Regions from separate parts of the Stenotrophomonas sp. 220_Sma genome, predicted to be linked through region 2. Evidence: predicted binding sites of a transcription regulator. Region 2 holds the regulator's gene; the other holds the start of a gene.
The links. Region 2 encodes HrcA, which represses chaperone genes, less so after heat shock. Its sites were predicted from a motif close to TTNGCACTCNNNNNNNNNGAGTGCNAA; they were not measured.

Region 1 (8,700 bases), 2.4 Mb from region 2:
AGCATCGCTGCGACGCTGCAGCAGTTCTTCGCGCTGCAGGCCATCGAGCAGGCCGCTGATGGTGGCGCGGGTGACGCCTGCGCGTTCGGCCAGCTCGTGGGGCGACAACGTGCCACCGGCCCCATGCAGCAGGAACAGCACGATGAAGCGACCCTCACTGAGCCCGTGTGGCGCCAGCCGGGTGGCGCAATCGTGGTCGATGCACGACGACAACGAGAGCAGCTGGAAGCACAGGCGCAGCTGCGCGACGTTGGCGTGGCCGCGTCGCTGCGCCTCATCCATCAGGGCATGGTGCTTGGCTTCGATCATCTCGTGATGAGCATATGATTAGGCGCCTAATCATATGCCATCTCCTTGGGCGTGGCTACCAGTCCATCACCTTCGCCGCCGGCCCGGGATGCGACGGGAACAATGGCAGTACCTCCTCGGCCAGCTCCTGCAGCACCTCGCCGGCAGGCCGCTCGGCGAACTGGATCCCCAGTGCGGCATGGTTGACGCCGGCCCGCTGCCAGGCCTGCAGCAGATCGATCAGGCCCTTGCGGCCGGTGCGCAGGGTGAAGCCACCCCGCAGCGGCATGCGTGGATGATCCGGATCGTCCACCAGGTCGATCCATTCGTTGGTCATGTGCGGACGGAAGCCGCCGTCCGGAATCAGCGCGCGCCAGGCGCCGATCTTCGCGGCCAGCCGCTGCGGACCAGCGTTGTCATGGGTGGCCTCTGGGTAGGTCAGCCACCCATCGGCATGCTGGCCGATCCATTCCAGTGGCTGGCGCGCGCCACCGGTGACAACCAGCGGAACGCGGCCACTGACCGTGGGCGGCAGCAACTGCACGCCCTGCCCGGCACCGGCATGTGTCATCCGCCCATCCGTGCCCGGCTGCAGCCAACGGCGCATCTCGTTCATTGCGGTGGCGAAACGCTCTCCGCGCGCCGCGTGCTCCAGTCCATAGGCCGGGAACTCCAGCGGTCGATCACCGGACGCCACACCCATCACCAGCCGCCCACCGGACAGCTGATCGAGCGACGCCGCGGCCTTGGCCAGATCGATCGGATGGCGCAGTGGCAGCACCACGCTGCCGGTGGCCAGGGCCACGCGCTGCGTGCGCGCTGCCAGCCACGCAAGGTAGGTGAATGGATCGAACAGCTGGCCTGCATCACCGAACAGCGGATCGAACAGCGGCACGTCGCGCACCCATACCGCGGCAAAGTTGTGGCGGTCGATCTCCTCCACCAGCCGCGCCTGGCCCTGCAGCACGGCCATGTCGCCCTGGTAGAAGCGCAGCGGCAGGTAGATGCCCAGCGTCAGCGCATCGGCGCGGAACATGCGCTGGTAGCCCGGGTGCGCGGCAAAGACCGGCGCCGACGCGCCCGGCATCGCAATGGAATCATTCATCAGCATGGCCTCCTTACGGACCGGTGGCCGGCTCGGGCAGCTGCACGCCGCGCTGTACCGCAGGGCGTGCTGCAACCCGCGCGTACCACGCATCCAGATGGCGATGCCGCGACAAATCGATGCCGATGATGCGGGCGATGTGCAGCCAGCCGAAGTGGGCGATGTCGGCAATCGAGTAGTGATCGCCAGCCAACCACTCGCGTCCCTGCAGGCGCTGGTCGAGTACGCCGAACAGCTCGTCGCTCAGGCGGCGGTAGCGTTCGATTGCCGCGGAATCGGGCTGTTGTGCGAAGTGCTCGAAATGCACGCGCTGGCCGAGGATCGGGCCGACGCTGGCGGCATGGAACATCAGCCAGGTCAGCGTCTCCCAGCGTGCAGCCGGTTCGGAAGGCAGCAACGCATTGCCCTGTTCGGCCAGGTACATCAGGATCGCCGCCGATTCGAAGACAACGATGCCGCGCGCGCGATCTTCCAGCACGGGAATGCGGCCATGCGGGTTGAGCCGCAGGAAGTCGGGATGGCGATGTTCGCCATCGGCGATGTGGACGTGGTGAAGGCGATAGGGAAGACCCAGTTCTTCCAGTGCGATGGTGGCCTTGAAGCCATTGGGAGAACTGTCGGAGTACAGGTGCAGCGAAGGTTCGTTCATGGGAATCCTGGACGCAGGGAGCGACGGCATGCACCGGCCGTTGAAGGTGGCCGGGCGATGCGGGAACGGGCGCTGCAGCAGCCGTGCAGGCAGTCTAGGAAGGGCCTGAGTAGCGGGGAAACGATGTCTTCTGCACGGGGAGTTGAGCGGGGCTCAACGTGCGCGACGCGCGCGCGACAGCCTGCAGTGCGGTCGATATGCTGTCGCAGCGCGGCGCGTGCCGACGCGGTTACAGGAGAGTTGAGATGGGTGCGGTGCTGCCGCTGCTGGGCCTGCGGGCCTTCGTTGAAACTGGCCGACATGGCAGCCTGACCGCCGCCGCCGATGCGATGGGGGTGACACCTGGTGCAATCAGCCAGCAGCTTCGACAGCTGCAGGAGCGGCTGGGCGTGAGCCTGTTCGACCGCACCCGGCATGGCGTGGTGCTCAGTGCAGCCGGCGCGCGTGTGTATCCGGAGCTGCTGCAGGCCTTCGACCAGATCGCACAGAGCCTGCAGACACTCGAACGCTGGGAAACGCGGTGCACGCTACGCATCAGCGCGGCACCGAGCTTCGCCGCACAGTGGTTGGCGCCGCGACTGGGCGGGTTCAGTGCGTTGCATCCGCAGGTGGACGTTCAGCTGGACTCGAGCGCGGCGTTGGTCGACCTGCGCCGCGACGGCGTGGACATCGCGATCCGTCATGGACTGGGCCGCTACCCTGGCCTGCATGCCGAGCATCTTCTGGCGCCGGTACTGCTGCCGGTTGCCAGCCCTGCGCTGCTGGCCAGCGCGCCTGCCGTGGGTACAGTGCAGGATTGCCTGCAGCTGCCGCTGCTGCAGGACGCCGACCGCAGCGACTGGCGGCTGTGGTTCCAGGCACTGGATCTGCCCGGCGATGAACGACTGGAGCGCGGCCCTGCGTTCGATGACGACCTGTTGCTGATCCGCGCGGCGGTGGCCGGGCAAGGCATCGCCCTGGTGCGCGACATCCACGCGGCCGAAGAACTCGCCAATGGCCGGCTGCAGGTGGTGATCGACCAGCCCTGGCCACAGGCCTTCGCCTACTACGCGGTGACGCGTGCGGACGGCGAGGCCAACGCGGCGATACCTGCTTTCATGACCTGGTTGCATGCAGCACTGATGACGCCGCAGGCAGCAGGCACACACACCCTGCAGGACGCAGGATGAGCCGCTCGGAAAGCGATGCCGTTGCGGCCGGCCACAAAAAAACCCCGCCTTGCGGCGGGGTTTTTCATTGCGGGGCGAACGTGGGGACTTAGAAGTCCATGCCGCCCATGCCACCCATGCCGCCCATGCCACCGGCGCCACCCATGGCCGGCTCGTCCTTCTTCGGAGCTTCGGCAACCATGGCTTCGGTGGTGATCATCAGGCCAGCGATCGAGGCCGCGTTCTGCAGCGCCGAACGGGTCACCTTGGTCGGGTCCAGGATGCCGAACTGCAGCATGTCGCCGAACTCGCCGGTGGCGGCGTTGTAGCCGAAGCTGCCGGTGCCTTCCTTGACCTTGTTGATGATGACCGACGGTTCTTCACCGGCGTTGGCCACGATTTCGCGCAGCGGGGCTTCCATCGCGCGCAGGGCGATCTGGATGCCGTGGTTCTGGTCTTCGTTGGCACCCTTCAGGCCGGCCAGTGCGGTGACCGCACGGACCAGGGCCACGCCGCCGCCCGGGACCACGCCTTCTTCAACGGCTGCACGGGTAGCGTGCAGGGCGTCGTCGACGCGATCCTTCTTTTCCTTCATTTCGATTTCGGTCGAAGCACCGACCTTGATCACGGCAACGCCACCGGCCAGCTTGGCCACGCGTTCCTGCAGCTTCTCGCGGTCGTAATCCGAGGAGGTGTCCTGGATCTGGGTCTTGATCTGGCCGACGCGTGCGTCGACGGCAGCCTTGTCACCCACGCCATCGATGATGGTGGTGTTTTCCTTGGAGACCTGCACCTTCTTGGCGCGGCCCAGGTCCTTGATGGTGGCCTTTTCCAGCGACAGGCCCACTTCTTCGGAGATCACGGTGCCACCGGTCAGCACGGCCATGTCTTCCAGCATCGCCTTGCGACGGTCGCCGAAGCCCGGCGCCTTGACGGCCACGACCTTGACGATGCCACGGATGGTGTTGACCACCAGGGTCGCCAGCGCTTCGCCTTCAACTTCTTCGGCAACGATCAGCAGCGGCTTGCCGGCCTTGGCGACGCCTTCCAGCACCGGCAGCAGGTCACGGACGTTGGAGATCTTCTTGTCGTGCAGCAGGATGAACGGGTCATCCAGGTCAGCGGTCTGCGACTGCTGGTTGTTGATGAAGTACGGGGACAGGTAGCCGCGGTCGAACTGCATGCCCTTGACCACGTCCAGCTCGTTGTCCAGGCCCGAGCCTTCTTCAACGGTGATCACGCCTTCCTTGCCGACTTCCTTCATCGCGTCAGCGATGATCTGGCCGATCGACTCGTCCGAGTTGGCCGAGATGGTACCGACCTGGGCAATCGCCTTGTCGTCGGCGGTCGGCTTGGAGATGGTCTTCAGCTCGGCAACGGCGGCCACGACGGCCTTGTCGATACCACGCTTGAGGTCCATCGGGTTCATGCCGGCGGCCACGGCCTTGGCGCCTTCGCGGATCAGGGCCTGGGCCAGCACGGTGGCGGTGGTGGTGCCGTCGCCAGCGTCGTCGTTGGTGCGGGAAGCAACTTCCTTCACCATCTGCGCACCCATGTTCTCGAACTTGTCAGCCAGTTCGATTTCCTTGGCGACGGAGACGCCGTCCTTGGTGATGGTCGGTGCGCCGAAGCTCTTTTCCAGCACGACGTTGCGGCCCTTCGGGCCCAGGGTGGCCTTGACGGCATTGGCGAGAACGTTGACGCCGCGCACCATGCGCGAACGGGCGTCTTCACCGAAACGAATATCCTTGGCAGCCATTGCAATTACCTCATTGGTAGCGCCGGACGATGCCCGGCGGCTGGGATTTGGGAATCAGGTTGAAACAGGTCGCGCCGAGGCTCAGCCGATGACGGCGAGCACGTCGTCTTCGCGCAGGACCTTGTACTCGACGCCTTCGCTCTTGTACGAGCTGCCGGCGTACTGGCCGTAGATGACCTTGTCGCCGACCTTCAGCGACGGCGCGCGCACGCTGCCGTTGTCCAGCGGCTTGCCCGGGCCGACGGCCACGACTTCACCCTTGGTGGACTTTTCCTTGGCCGAATCCGGAATGACGATGCCACCGGCGGAGATTTCGTCGGCTTCGATCGGCTTGACCACAACGCGGTCGTGCAGCGGCTTGATGCTCATGAGAGACCTCTTAAGTTATTGATTGGTCTGAAAAAGTCTGGCGATGTTAGCACTCACCCCAGGTGACTGCCAGCATTGCTCGCGAAAAAGCCCGATGAATCGGGAGCAGGACAGAGATGGAGCTGGCCCCGGACCTTTCAAGGCCGCTCGCGGAAAAAATTTCACTGCCCCGGGCCCACTCGATCTGCGCCCATGTGAAGGCCTGGATGCCGGTGCAACGCGGCAACCCTGTCTCTGGAATCCTCGACTTTTGGTGACTCGCGTCGCACTGTCAGATATCTGACGTTCATTTACGACAAAGTGTCACTGGATCGGCCTTAGGCTCGGCCGCGCATTCCCAATCACAAGGAGTAGTCGATGCGATTGCTGTCCCCGCTTGCCGCCGCCTGCCTGCTGGCGCTGGCCGCCGCGCCGGCCCAGGCCGAGGTCTTCATCAACGAACTGCACTACGACGACAGCACCGCCGCCGGTGACGTCGGCGAAGCCATCGAAGTGGTCGCTACCGCGGGCGAGGACCTGTCCGGCTACCGCCTCTATCTCTACAACGGCAGCAATCCTTCAGCCGCCACGGTCTACGCCAACAATCCGGTCCCGGCCGGCACCGCCGCGGGTTGCGGCAGCGCCACCCTGGCCGTGGTCAGCTACCCGACCAACGGCCTGCAGAACGGTCCGAACGACGGCATCGCCCTGGTCGATGCCAGCGGCAAGGTGGTCCAGTTCCTCAGCTACGAGGGCGCCATCACCGCCTCCGGTGGCCCTGCCGCCGGCATGACCAGCCAGAACATTCCGGTGGCCGAGACCAACAGCACGGCTCCGGGCACCTCGCTTCAGCTTACCGGCAGCGGCAGCCAGTACGCCCACTTCACCTGGGCCGAATCGGCCAAGCAGACGTTTGGCAGCTGCAACAACGGCCAGACCTTCAGCGGGGGTGGCACCCCGGGCCCGAACACGCCGCCGTCGGTCTCCACCACCACCCCGGCGCAGGGCAGCAGCACCTTCCCGGCCGCCGCCGACCTGGAAGTGGTGTTCAGCGAGACGGTGAACCTGGCCAGCGGCGCCTTCGCCCTGAGCTGCGGCACTTCCGGCAGCGTGCCGCTGACCTACCCGGCCAGCGGCCGCAGCGTGAAGCTGTCCACCAACACCGCGCTGGTGGCCGGTGAAGCCTGCCGCTTCGACATCCGCGCCGCGCGCATCTCCGACCTGCAGGGGGCGCACCCCGCCGCCGACAGCCGCATCGCCTTCACCGTGGCCAGCACCGGCGGCAATCCGGACCCGGGCAACCCGGGCGTGCCGGCCGGTTACTACTCCAAGGTCAATACCAGCAGCCCCAGCCAGCTGCGCTGCTCGCTGCACGCCACCATCAAGGGCCACACCGCCTACCCGTACAGCGGCTCGGGCACCAGCACCTGGACCATCCTGGAAATCGCCGACGAGGATCCGAACAACAGCGGCAGGATCCTGGATGCGTACCGCAACCGCAGCTACGCCAAGGTGACCGACCGCGCCGGCAGCGGCGGCGGCCTGAAGTACAACCGCGAGCACACCTGGCCGAACTCGCTGGGCTTTGCCAGCACCACCGGCGACAAGGGCCTGCCGTACGCGCCGTACACCGACACCCACATGCTGTACCTGACCGACGCGCAGTGGAACGCCGACCGTGGCAACAAGCCGTTCGGCAAATGCGACGCCAACTGCGGCGAACGCGCCACCGAGGCCAACAACGGCCAGGGCGGCGGCAGCGGCGGCTACCCGGGCAACTCCAACTGGGTGCGCACGCCGGACGGCAACACCGGCACCTTCGAGGTGTGGGGCAAGCGCAAGGGCGACATGGCGCGTGCGGTGATGTACATGGCGATCCGCTACGAGGGCGGCAAGGATGCGGCCACCGGCCAGTCCGAGCCGGACCTGGAGCTGACCGACGACCGCAGCAGGATCGTCAAGACCAGCAGTTCGCCGGCCTACATGGGCCTGCTCTCGACGCTGATCGACTGGCACCTGTCCGATCCGCCGGATGAAGCCGAGCGTGCCCGCAACGACGTGATCTACAGCTTCCAGGGCAACCGCAACCCGTTCATCGACCACCCCGAGTGGGCGACCCCGGGCCTGTTCACCTCGGCCAAGCCGGCCTCCTGCCAGCTGGCCAACTGACCGCGCAACGCAGCGGTCCACTGCCGCCGCCGGGCCCTGACCCGGCGGCGGCCCTATACTCGACGGTCATGTCGACCGTCGATCCCGTCCTGCTGCTGTTGACCACCTGCCCGGACCGGGCCAGTGCCGAGCGCATCGCGCACGCGCTGGTCGGCGAGCGCCTGGCCGCGTGCGTGACCCGCCTCGATGGCGCGCAGTCGACCTACCGCTGGCAGGGCGAGGTGACCACCGACGCCGAGCTGCAGCTGCTGGTGAAAACCACCGCGAGCCGCGTCGATGACGCGATTGCCCGGATCGTCGAACTGCATCCGTATGAACTCCCGGAGTGCATTGCGGTCGAAACCCGGGCCGGCCTGCCGGCGTATCTGGACTGGATCCGGGCACAGACCCGGGAGGACACTGATTGAAGACTCTGTTTGCGCGTGGCGCCGCCTTGTGCGCCCTGTTGTGGCTCTCGCTGCCGGCGTTCGCCCTGGATGAGAAAGACCTGCTGCCGGTGGACCAGGCGTTCGCACTGACCGCGACCGCCGCCGAGCGTGGCCAGGTGCAACTGCAGTTCAAGATCGCGCCGGGCTACTACCTGTATCGCCACCGCACCAGCGTCAAGGCCGACCCGGCCTTCAATGCCGGCGCGCTGCAGATGCCCAAGGGCGACAAGCACCACGACGATTTCTTCGGCGAAGTCGAAACCTATCGCGAACGCCTGCAGGCCACCCTGCCCGGCACGCCGACCGACGCCGCCGGCACCATCAGCCTGGAAGTGCGTTACCAGGGCTGCGCCGATGCCGGTGTCTGCTACCCGCCGCAGAAGCGCGTGGTGCAGGTCACGCTGCCGGGCGCCGGTGCGGCGGCCGCGGTGCCTGCCGCGCGTGCCGGTGCGGCAAGCCCGTGTTCAACAACCCGCTGGCCGGTGCCGGCAACAGCGGTGGCCTGCGCCTGCCGGGCGCGGCCAGCAACAGCCAGGCGCTGCCGCTGCCGTCGGAGCAGGCGTTCGGCTTCGACGCCATCGCCAGCGACGGCAATACCCTGCTGCTGCGCTTCAGCCCGGCACCGGGCTACTACCTGTATCGCGACCGCACTTCGGTGAAGCTGGACGGCAGCACCGGGGTGCTGGCCGACAAGCTGCGCTGGCCTGCCGCACAGTCGCATCGCGACGAACACTTCGGCGATGTCTCGGTGTACTTCAACCAGGTGGAAGTGCCGCTGCCGCTGCGCCGCTCCATCGCCGATGCGG
Region 2 (8,700 bases):
GGTCGTCCACAGCAGATCAGCATGCGGCAGCATCAGCGCGAACGGGGCCACGCCCAGGATCGAGGTCCAGATGATCGGCTTGCGGCCAATGCGGTCACCCAGCGGGCCACCAAGGAAGCCGCCGGCGGCGGACGCCACCAGGAACGCGAACAGATGCAGCTGGGCCTGCGCCACCGGAATGCCGAAGTGGTGGATCAGGTAGAAGGTGAAGTAGCTGCCGATGCTGGCCATGTAGAAGTACTTGCTGAAGATCAGCACCAGCAGGATCGCCAGTACCTTGGCCACGGTGCGCGGCGGATGCCGCGGCGCCATCGCAGCCGTGCTGACCGGTCGTGGCGTGCCCAGATGCAACGCGTACCAGCGGCCGACATAGGTCAGCAGAGCGATGCCGATCAGAGCGGCGCCGGCAAACCACGATGCGGCGTGCTGGCCATACGGCACGATCACTGCGGCAGCGATCAACGGGCCCAGCGCTGTTCCGAAATTGCCACCCACCTGGAACACCGACTGCGCGAAGCCGTGACGGCCGCCCGAGGCCAGTCGCGCGATGCGCGAGGCTTCCGGATGGAAGATGGCCGAGCCAATACCGACCATCGCCGCCGCCATCAGCACCACCGCGTAGTTCGGTGCGAAGCCGAGCAGCAGCATGCCGCACAGGGTCGAGGCCATGCCGATCGGCAGCGAGTACGGGGCTGGGCGACGGTCGGTGGCCATGCCGATCAACGGCTGGAAGATCGAGGCGGTGAGCTGGTAGGTCAGCGTGATCAGGCCGATCTGGGTGAAGCTGAGATTGAAGCCGCCCTTGATCACCGGATAGATGGCCAGGATCAGCGACTGCATCATGTCGTTGACGACATGCGAGGTGGAAATGGCGGCCAGCACGCCGGGGGCCACCGGGCGTGAGGTCGTTGCGGGAGAAGCCAGGGTCGACATGGACACAGTCAGGTTGGGGGCGAGCCACGCATGCTACGGTGGCCTCCCCCTCCCTTCTGCCGCGTTCGGGTCATGGCATATCGCAAAAAGGACACTCCCTGCCCGGTCCGCGAGACTGCGCCGTGGAACGAGGTTCCGGTGCACCGCCCGGTGACCTGCCGCGCCCGCCACTACAAACCCGGCACCCACATCGCGCCCCACCGGCATCGCCGTCACCAGCTGGTGTTCGCCATGTCCGGACTGATGGTGGTGCGTGCGGACGGCGGCCGCTGGGTGGTGCCCTCGACCCGCGCGATCTGGGTGCCGGCCGGCATGGCCCATGCGGTGGACTGCATCGCTGAGGTGCATATGCGCAGCCTGTATGTCGAACCGGACTTCGCGCCGCAGCTGCCGGACGAGGCGTTCGCGGTACAGGTAGCGCCGTTGCTGCGCGAGCTGCTGCTCGCCGCCAGCCTGATCGAGACCGCGCATGTGGATGACAGCCGCGACGGCCGCGTGGTGCGCCTGCTGCTGGACGAGCTGCACCGCATGGACGTGCTGCCGCTACACCTGCCCTCGCCCTCCGACCCGCGCCTGCAGCGGATCTGCCAGCACATCCAGAAACATCCCGGCGACGACGCCACCCTGCAGGACTGGGCGCAGGCGCTGCAGGTGGACGTGAAAACCATCCAGCGCCATTTCGCCAGCGAACTGGGCATGACCTTCGGGCAGTGGCGGCAGCAAGCACGGCTGCTGGCCGCCCTGGAGCGACTGGCGGTCGGCGACAAGGTCATCGATGTCGCGCTGGCGATGGGCTACGACAGCCCCAGCGCGTTCACCAGCATGTTCAAGCGGCAGCTGGGGCAGACGCCGGCGGCGTTTTTCCGTTGACCGCATACGACAACGCCGGGCATGGCCCGGCGCTATCGTTCATCGCTTCCGTCGAAAAACTCAGGACGTCATCCGGTCCCAGAAACCCTTCACGCCATCCATGAAGGTGGCCGACTTCGGCGAATGCTTGCGCGCTTCCTCACCGACGAAGGTGGCTTCGAACTGCTCCAGCAGCTTGCGCTGTTCGTTGGTGAGGTTGACCGGGGTCTCCACCACCACACGGCAGTACAGGTCGCCTTCGCTGCGGCTGCGCACCGAACGCACGCCCTTGCCACGCAGGCGGAACAGCTTGCCGGTCTGGGTCTCGGCCGGAATGCGGATCTCCGCTTCGCCGCCCAGGGTGGCCACGCGCACGGTGTCACCCAGTGCCGCCTGCGAGATGCGGATCGGCACTTCGCAGTGCAGGTCGTCGCCATCGCGCTGGAAGATCGCATGCTCGCGCACGCGCACTTCCACGTACAGGTCGCCCGGCGGCGTACCGGCCGGGCCGGCCTCGCCTTCGCCCTGCAGGCGGATGCGGTCGCCGGTATCGACGCCCGCCGGCACCTTCACCGACAGCACCTTGTCTTCCTCGACACGGCCATTGCCGTGGCAGGTCTTGCAGGGCTTGGCAATGATCTGGCCGCGGCCGCCGCAGTTGTGGCAGGCCTGCTGCATGGCGAAGATGCCGCGTTGGATGCGCACCTGGCCGCGGCCATGACACACATTGCAGGTCTCGACCTTGCCGTCTTCGGAGCCACTGCCATCGCAGTCGCCGCACTCGGCCAGGGTCGGGATCTCGATGCGGCGCTCGACGCCGCGCACGGCCTCTTCCAGGTCCAGTTCCATCACGTAGCCGATGTCGGCGCCACGACGGGCCTGGCGCGGACCACCGCCGCCACCGCCAAAGATGTTGCCGAAGATATCGCCGAAGATATCGTTCATGTCCGGGCCGCCCGGACCGCCTCCGCCCATGCCGTGCTCGAACGCGGCGTGGCCATGGCTGTCGTACATGCGGCGCTTGTTGCCGTCGGACAGCACTTCGTAGGCTTCCTTGCACTCCTTGAAGGAGGCTTCGGCCGCCGCATCACCCGGGTTGCGGTCCGGGTGGAACTTCATCGCGCAGCGACGGTAGGCCTTCTTCAGCTCTTCGTCGTTGGCGGTGCGGGCAACGCCCAGCACTTCGTAGTAATCGCGCTTGCTCATATCGTGAATCGGGTTCCGGAAAGTCGGGATTCGTCAAAGCGGAAGAGCGGAACCAGGTCCGCTCTTGCGTCGGGCGCCCCGACACGCCGGTGGGCGGTCAGGACCCTGATGCGACAACGGGACGCTGATGGCCAGCGTCCCGTGTCGGTCCGGATCAGGACTTCTTGTCGTCCTTGACTTCGGTGAACTCGGCGTCCACCACGTCATCCTGCGGCTTGCCCGCATTGCCAGCGTCGGCACCCGGGGCGGCACCGCCCTGGTCGGCCGAAGCGGCGGCGAACAGCGACTGGCCGGCTTCTTCCAGTGCCTTCGACTTGGCTTCGATCTGTGCCTTGTCGTCACCCTTCATCGCGGTTTCCAGGTCGGCCAGCGCCGCCTCGACCTTGCCGATGACATCGCCGCCGACCTTGCTGCCGTGCTCGGTGATGGCGCTGCGGGTGCCGTGGATCAGGGCGTCGGCCTGGTTGCGGGCCTGCACCAGCTCCTGGAACTTCTTGTCTTCTTCGCGGTTGGCTTCCGCGTCGGCGACCATGCGTGCGATCTCCTCCTCGGACAGGCCCGAACCGGCCTTGATCTCGACCTTCTGTTCCTTGTTGGTCTTCTTGTCCTTGGCCGACACGTGCAGGATGCCGTTGGCGTCGATGTCGAAGGACACTTCCACCTGCGGCAGGCCGCGCGGGGCCGGCTCGATGCCGGACAGGTCGAACTTGGCCAGCGACTTGTTGAAGCGGGCCTGTTCGCGCTCACCCTGCAGCACGTGCACGGTCACGGCCGACTGGTTGTCCTCGGCGGTGGAGAACACCTGCGAGGCCTTGGTCGGGATGGTGGTGTTCTTCTCGATGATCTTGGTGAACACGCCGCCCATGGTCTCGATGCCCAGCGACAGCGGGGTCACGTCCAGCAGCAGCACGTCCTTGACGTCGCCGCCCAGCACGCCGCCCTGGATCGCAGCACCCAGTGCCACGGCCTCGTCCGGGTTGACGTCCTTGCGCGGTTCCTTGCCGAAGAACTCGGTCACCGCCTGCTGCACCTTCGGCATGCGGGTCTGGCCACCGACCAGGATCACTTCGCTGATGTCGCTCGAACGCAGGCCGGCATCGTTCAGGGCGACGCGGCACGGCTCGATCGACTTCTTGATCAGGTCTTCCACCAGCGCTTCCAGCTTGGCGCGGGTCAGCTTGATGTTCAGGTGCTTCGGACCCGAGGCGTCAGCGGTGACGTACGGCAGGTTCACTTCGGTCTGCTGGGCGCTGGACAGCTCGATCTTGGCGCGCTCGGCGGCGTCCTTCAGGCGCTGCAGGGCCAGCGGATCCTTGCGCAGGTCGATGCCCTGGTCCTTGTTGAACTCTTCAACCAGGTACTCGATGACGCGGTTGTCGAAGTCTTCGCCGCCCAGGAAGGTGTCGCCGTTGGTGGCCAGCACTTCGAACTGCTTCTCGCCGTCGACGTTGGCGATCTCGATCACCGAGACGTCGAAGGTGCCGCCGCCCAGGTCGTACACCACGATCTTGCGATCCTTGTTGTCACCCTTGTCCAGGCCATAGGCCAGCGCAGCCGCAGTCGGCTCGTTGATGATGCGCTTGACGTCCAGGCCCGCAATGCGGCCGGCGTCCTTGGTCGCCTGGCGCTGGCTGTCGTTGAAGTAGGCCGGCACGGTGATGACCGCTTCGGTGACCTTCTCACCGAGGAAGTCCTCGGCGGTCTTCTTCATCTTTTCCAGCACCTTGGCCGAGATTTCCTGCGGGGCCATCTTCTTGCCGTCGCTGGTCGACACCCAGGCGTCGCCATTGTCATGGGCCAGGATGCCGTACGGGACGTGGGCGATGTCCTTCTGCACTTCGGCGTCGGTGAACTTGCGGCCGATCAGGCGCTTCACCGCATAGAAGGTGTTCTTCGGATTGGTCACGGCCTGGCGCTTGGCCGAGGCGCCGACCAGGACTTCGCCGTCCTTGGTGTAGGCGACGATCGACGGGGTGGTGCGATCGCCTTCCGAATTCTCGATGACGCGGGCCTTGCCGCCGTCCATGATCGCCACGCACGAGTTGGTGGTGCCGAGGTCGATACCAATGATCTTGCCCATGGGGGAGACTCCTGAGGATGCTTGTTGGGGTCAGTCCGGCCGCTCGGCCGGTGGATGAATACGATGTGGGGGAGGCTCGTGGAACATTCAAGCCACCTCCCGAACGCTGTGTTCAGCGCCTGGAAAACCTTGCCAGGCATGGCCTGGCACGACCGCGACCGGGCATGGCCCGGCCCGGCCGATCAATCGGCGGCCACCACCACCAGCGCCGGCCGCAGCAGGCGCTCGTTGAGCAGGTAGCCCTTCTGGAACACGGTCACCACGCTGCCCGGGGCGGCGCCCGGGGTCGGCACCTGGCTGATCGCCTGGTGGTGTTCCGGGTTGAACGGCTGGCCGATCGGGTCCAGCAGGACCAGGCCGTTGTCGGCAGCGACCTTCAGCAGCTGCTTGTAGGTCAGCTCCAGGCCTTCGCGCAGCGGATGCGGGTCGTCGCCGGCGGCCTTCAGGCCGGCATCCAGGCTGTCGAATACCGGCAGCAGCTCGCCAAGCAGCTTCTCGTTGGCGAACTTGCGGGCCTGCTCGATGTCACGGGCAACACGCTTGCGCTGGTTCTCGAGGTCGGCGCGCTCACGCAGCGCATCGGCCTTGATCTGCTCGACTTCGGCGCGCAGGCGCTCCACTTCGTCGTTGACGCCGGCGGCGGCGGCCGCATCGGCGGCAGTCTGCTGGGATTCGATATCTGGATGTTCGTGGTTCATGTCTGGGTCCCTGGCGGTCAATCTCCGCCTCCACCCACCCTAGTGTGGGCGGGATGCTGCGTTTCAAGCGTCGGATGTTCCGGGAGTGCGCCCGGCCGGTGAAAAGGCCGCGCCGAGCACATCGGCAGTGGCCTGGACCAGCGGAATCATGCGGTCGTAGGCCATCCGCTTGGGGCCGATCACGCCCAGCACGCCCAGTACCTGGCCATTGGCGGTGTACGGGGCGGTGACCAGCGAGACCCCCTGCAGCGGCATCATCCCGGTCTCTTCGCCGATGAAGATGCGCACGCCTGGGGCCTGGATGGTCCGCTCCAGCAGCTGCAGGATCTCGCGCTTGCTGGAGAACAGCTCGAACAGTTCGCGCAGGCGCTCCAGGTCGGACAGGTCCTGCACCCCCATCAGGCGGGTCTGGCCGGCCACCAGCATGTCGTCGGCGGCCGGCTGCAGGGCCTGCTCGGCCAGTTCGATGCTGTGCGCCAGCAGCTGCTCCAGCTCGGAACGGGCATCGCGCAGCTCCAGCAGCAGGCGGGTGCGGATCTCGGCCATCGGCAGGCCGGCGAAATGCGCATTGAGGTAGTTGGCCACCTGCTCCAGCTGGCCCGGCGCGAACTCCTGCCGGGTCTCGATGACGCGGTTCTGCACCTCGTTGTCGGCGAACACCAGGATCGCCAGCACCCGGCGCCCGTCCAGCGCCACGAAATCGATCTGTCGGAAGGCGAACTGCTCGCGCCGTGGCGCGCTGACCACGCCGACGAAGTGACTCATCGCCGACAGCAGCTCCGAGGCGCTGCCGAGCAGGGCCTGGGTGCTGCCGCCGCTGGCCAGCTCCTGGCGCAACCGGGCCAGCTCGCCCTCGCCCGGCGGCTGCATCTGCAGCAGGCTGTCGACGAACACCCGATAGCCATGCGCGGTCGGGATGCGCCCGGCCGAGGTGTGCGGCGAGGCCAGCAGCCCCAGGTCTTCCAGGTCGCCGAGGATGTTGCGGATGGTGGCCGGGCTGACCTCCAGGCCGGCCACGCGCGCCAGCGTCTGCGAGCCGACCGGCTCACCGTCCTGGATGTAACGCGCAATCAGCGTGCGCAGCAGATGGCGCGCACGCGGGGCAAGCTGGTCGGGAGAACCGTGCATGGAATCAACCTGTGAGACACGGACACTAGATAATGGCGGCGCATCACCTTGGCAAGTCATTGGACCTCCCTCGCCCGCGTGCTAGCGTTGCGCGGCTGCTGATACCCCCTTACCCATGCTCAGACATCTTTCGATCAAGGATTTTGCCGTCGTCCGCGCCACCGAACTGGAGTTCGGGCCAGGCATGACCGTGGTTTCAGGCGAGACCGGCGCCGGCAAGTCGCTGATGGTCGACGCGCTGGGCTTCCTGTCCGGCCTGCGCGCCGACAGTGGCGTGGTCCGCCACGGCGCCGCCCGCGCCGAGCTTTCGGCCGAATTCGCGCTGGACCAGCTGCAGGCCGCGCGCCAATGGCTGGCCGACAACGAGCTGGACGACGAGGAACAATGCCAGCTGCGCCGCGTGATCCGTGCCGACGGCGGTTCGCGGGCGTGGATCAATGGCCGTCCGGTGACCCTGGCCCAGCTGGGCGACCTGGCCTCGTTGCTGGTGGAGATCCACGGCCAGCACGAACAGCAGGCCCTGCTGACGCGCCCGTCGCAGCTGGCCCTGCTGGATGCCTATGCCAGCAACGAGAACGAGCGCCGCCAGGTGCGCCGCGCCGCCGCGGCCTGGCAGGCTCTGGTCGATGAATCGCTGGCGCTGTCGCAACAGGGCGACGTCAGTGACCGGATCGGCTTCCTGGAGCACCAGCTGCGCGAACTGGACCGCGAAGATCTGGAACCGGAGTCGATCGTCGCACTCGGTGCCAGCCACCGCCGCCAGGCCCATGCCAGCGCCCTGCTGAGCGCCTGCCAGGCGGCCAGCAACCAGCTCAATGGCGACGACGGCAGTTCCGCGCTGGACCTGCTGCAGCAGGTGCGCCACGAGCTGTCGCGCCTGATCGAACACGACCCGCGCCTGGGCGAGGTGGACGGTCTGATCGAGAACGCCTCGATCCAGCTGCACGAAGCCCTGTCGCTGCTGGACCGCGTGCACGACGACCTTGATGCCGACCCGGAGCAGTTCGAGGAGAACGAGCGTCGCCTCGGCCGCCTGCACGACCTGGCCCGCAAGCACCGCGTGCCGATGGACGAGCTGGGCGCGCAGCGCGAGCGCATGCATGCCGAAGTGGAACAGCTGCGCGGCGCCGACGAACGCCTGCAGCGCCTGTCCGGCGAGATCGACAAAGCCGCCGCCGCCTGGCGCATACAGGCCGAGGTGCTGACCGCCAGCCGTCGCAGCGCCGCTGCCGAACTGTCGGCCACCACCACCGGCATCATCGCCGAGCTGGGCATGGGCGGTGGCCAGTTCCTGATCGAACTGGAACCGCAGGACGCCGGCAAGCCCGACCCGCAGGGTGCCGAACGCGTGGAGTTCCTGGTGGCGGCCAACGCCGGCCAGCCACCGCGCGCCCTGCGCAAGGTGGCCTCGGGCGGTGAACTGTCGCGCATTTCGCTGGCCATCGAAGTGGCCGCGCTGGACCTGGATGCAGTACCGACCATGGTGTTCGACGAAGTCGACTCCGGCATCGGTGGCGCGGTGGCGGACATCGTCGGCCAGAAGCTGCGCGCCCTTGGCGAGAAGCGCCAGGTGCTGTGCGTGACCCACCTGCCGCAGGTCGCCTCCAAGGGCCACGCGCATTACCGGGTCAGCAAGGCGCCGGTGGAAGGCATGACCCAGAGCGCGGTGGAAAAGCTGGACAGCAAGGCGCGCGAGGAAGAGCTGGCGCGCATGCTGGGCGGCGTGGAAGTGAGCAAGGAAGCGCGCGCCGCCGCCCGCAAGCTGCTGCAGGTCTGAGGCCTGTTCGCGGTTATCCACGCATGGCG

Region 1: the regulator HrcA is predicted to act here: its motif matches at 5,365-5,391, upstream of ACZLIB_RS20615 (co-chaperone GroES).

What each region holds. Positions count from the first base shown of each region.
Region 1 covers NZ_CM151348.1:4,418,042-4,426,741, forward strand. Annotated here, with positions in the region: gene ACZLIB_RS20590 (MarR family winged helix-turn-helix transcriptional regulator) at 1-309, opposite strand, end outside; gene ACZLIB_RS20595 (LLM class oxidoreductase) at 365-1,393, opposite strand; gene ACZLIB_RS20600 (glutathione S-transferase family protein) at 1,407-2,042, opposite strand; gene ACZLIB_RS20605 (LysR substrate-binding domain-containing protein) at 2,288-3,211, shown strand; gene groL (chaperonin GroEL) at 3,300-4,949, opposite strand; gene ACZLIB_RS20615 (co-chaperone GroES) at 5,031-5,318, opposite strand; gene ACZLIB_RS20620 (endonuclease) at 5,676-7,466, shown strand; gene cutA (divalent-cation tolerance protein CutA) at 7,535-7,873, shown strand; partial or broken gene ACZLIB_RS20630 (protein-disulfide reductase DsbD family protein) at 7,870-8,700, shown strand, end outside.
Region 2 covers NZ_CM151348.1:1,877,912-1,886,611, reverse strand. Annotated here, with positions in the region: gene ACZLIB_RS08995 (MFS transporter) at 1-933, opposite strand, end outside; gene ACZLIB_RS08990 (AraC family transcriptional regulator) at 1,006-1,803, shown strand; gene dnaJ (molecular chaperone DnaJ) at 1,864-2,988, opposite strand; gene dnaK (molecular chaperone DnaK) at 3,143-5,068, opposite strand; gene grpE (nucleotide exchange factor GrpE) at 5,251-5,766, opposite strand; gene hrcA (heat-inducible transcriptional repressor HrcA) at 5,830-6,894, opposite strand; gene recN (DNA repair protein RecN) at 7,010-8,671, shown strand.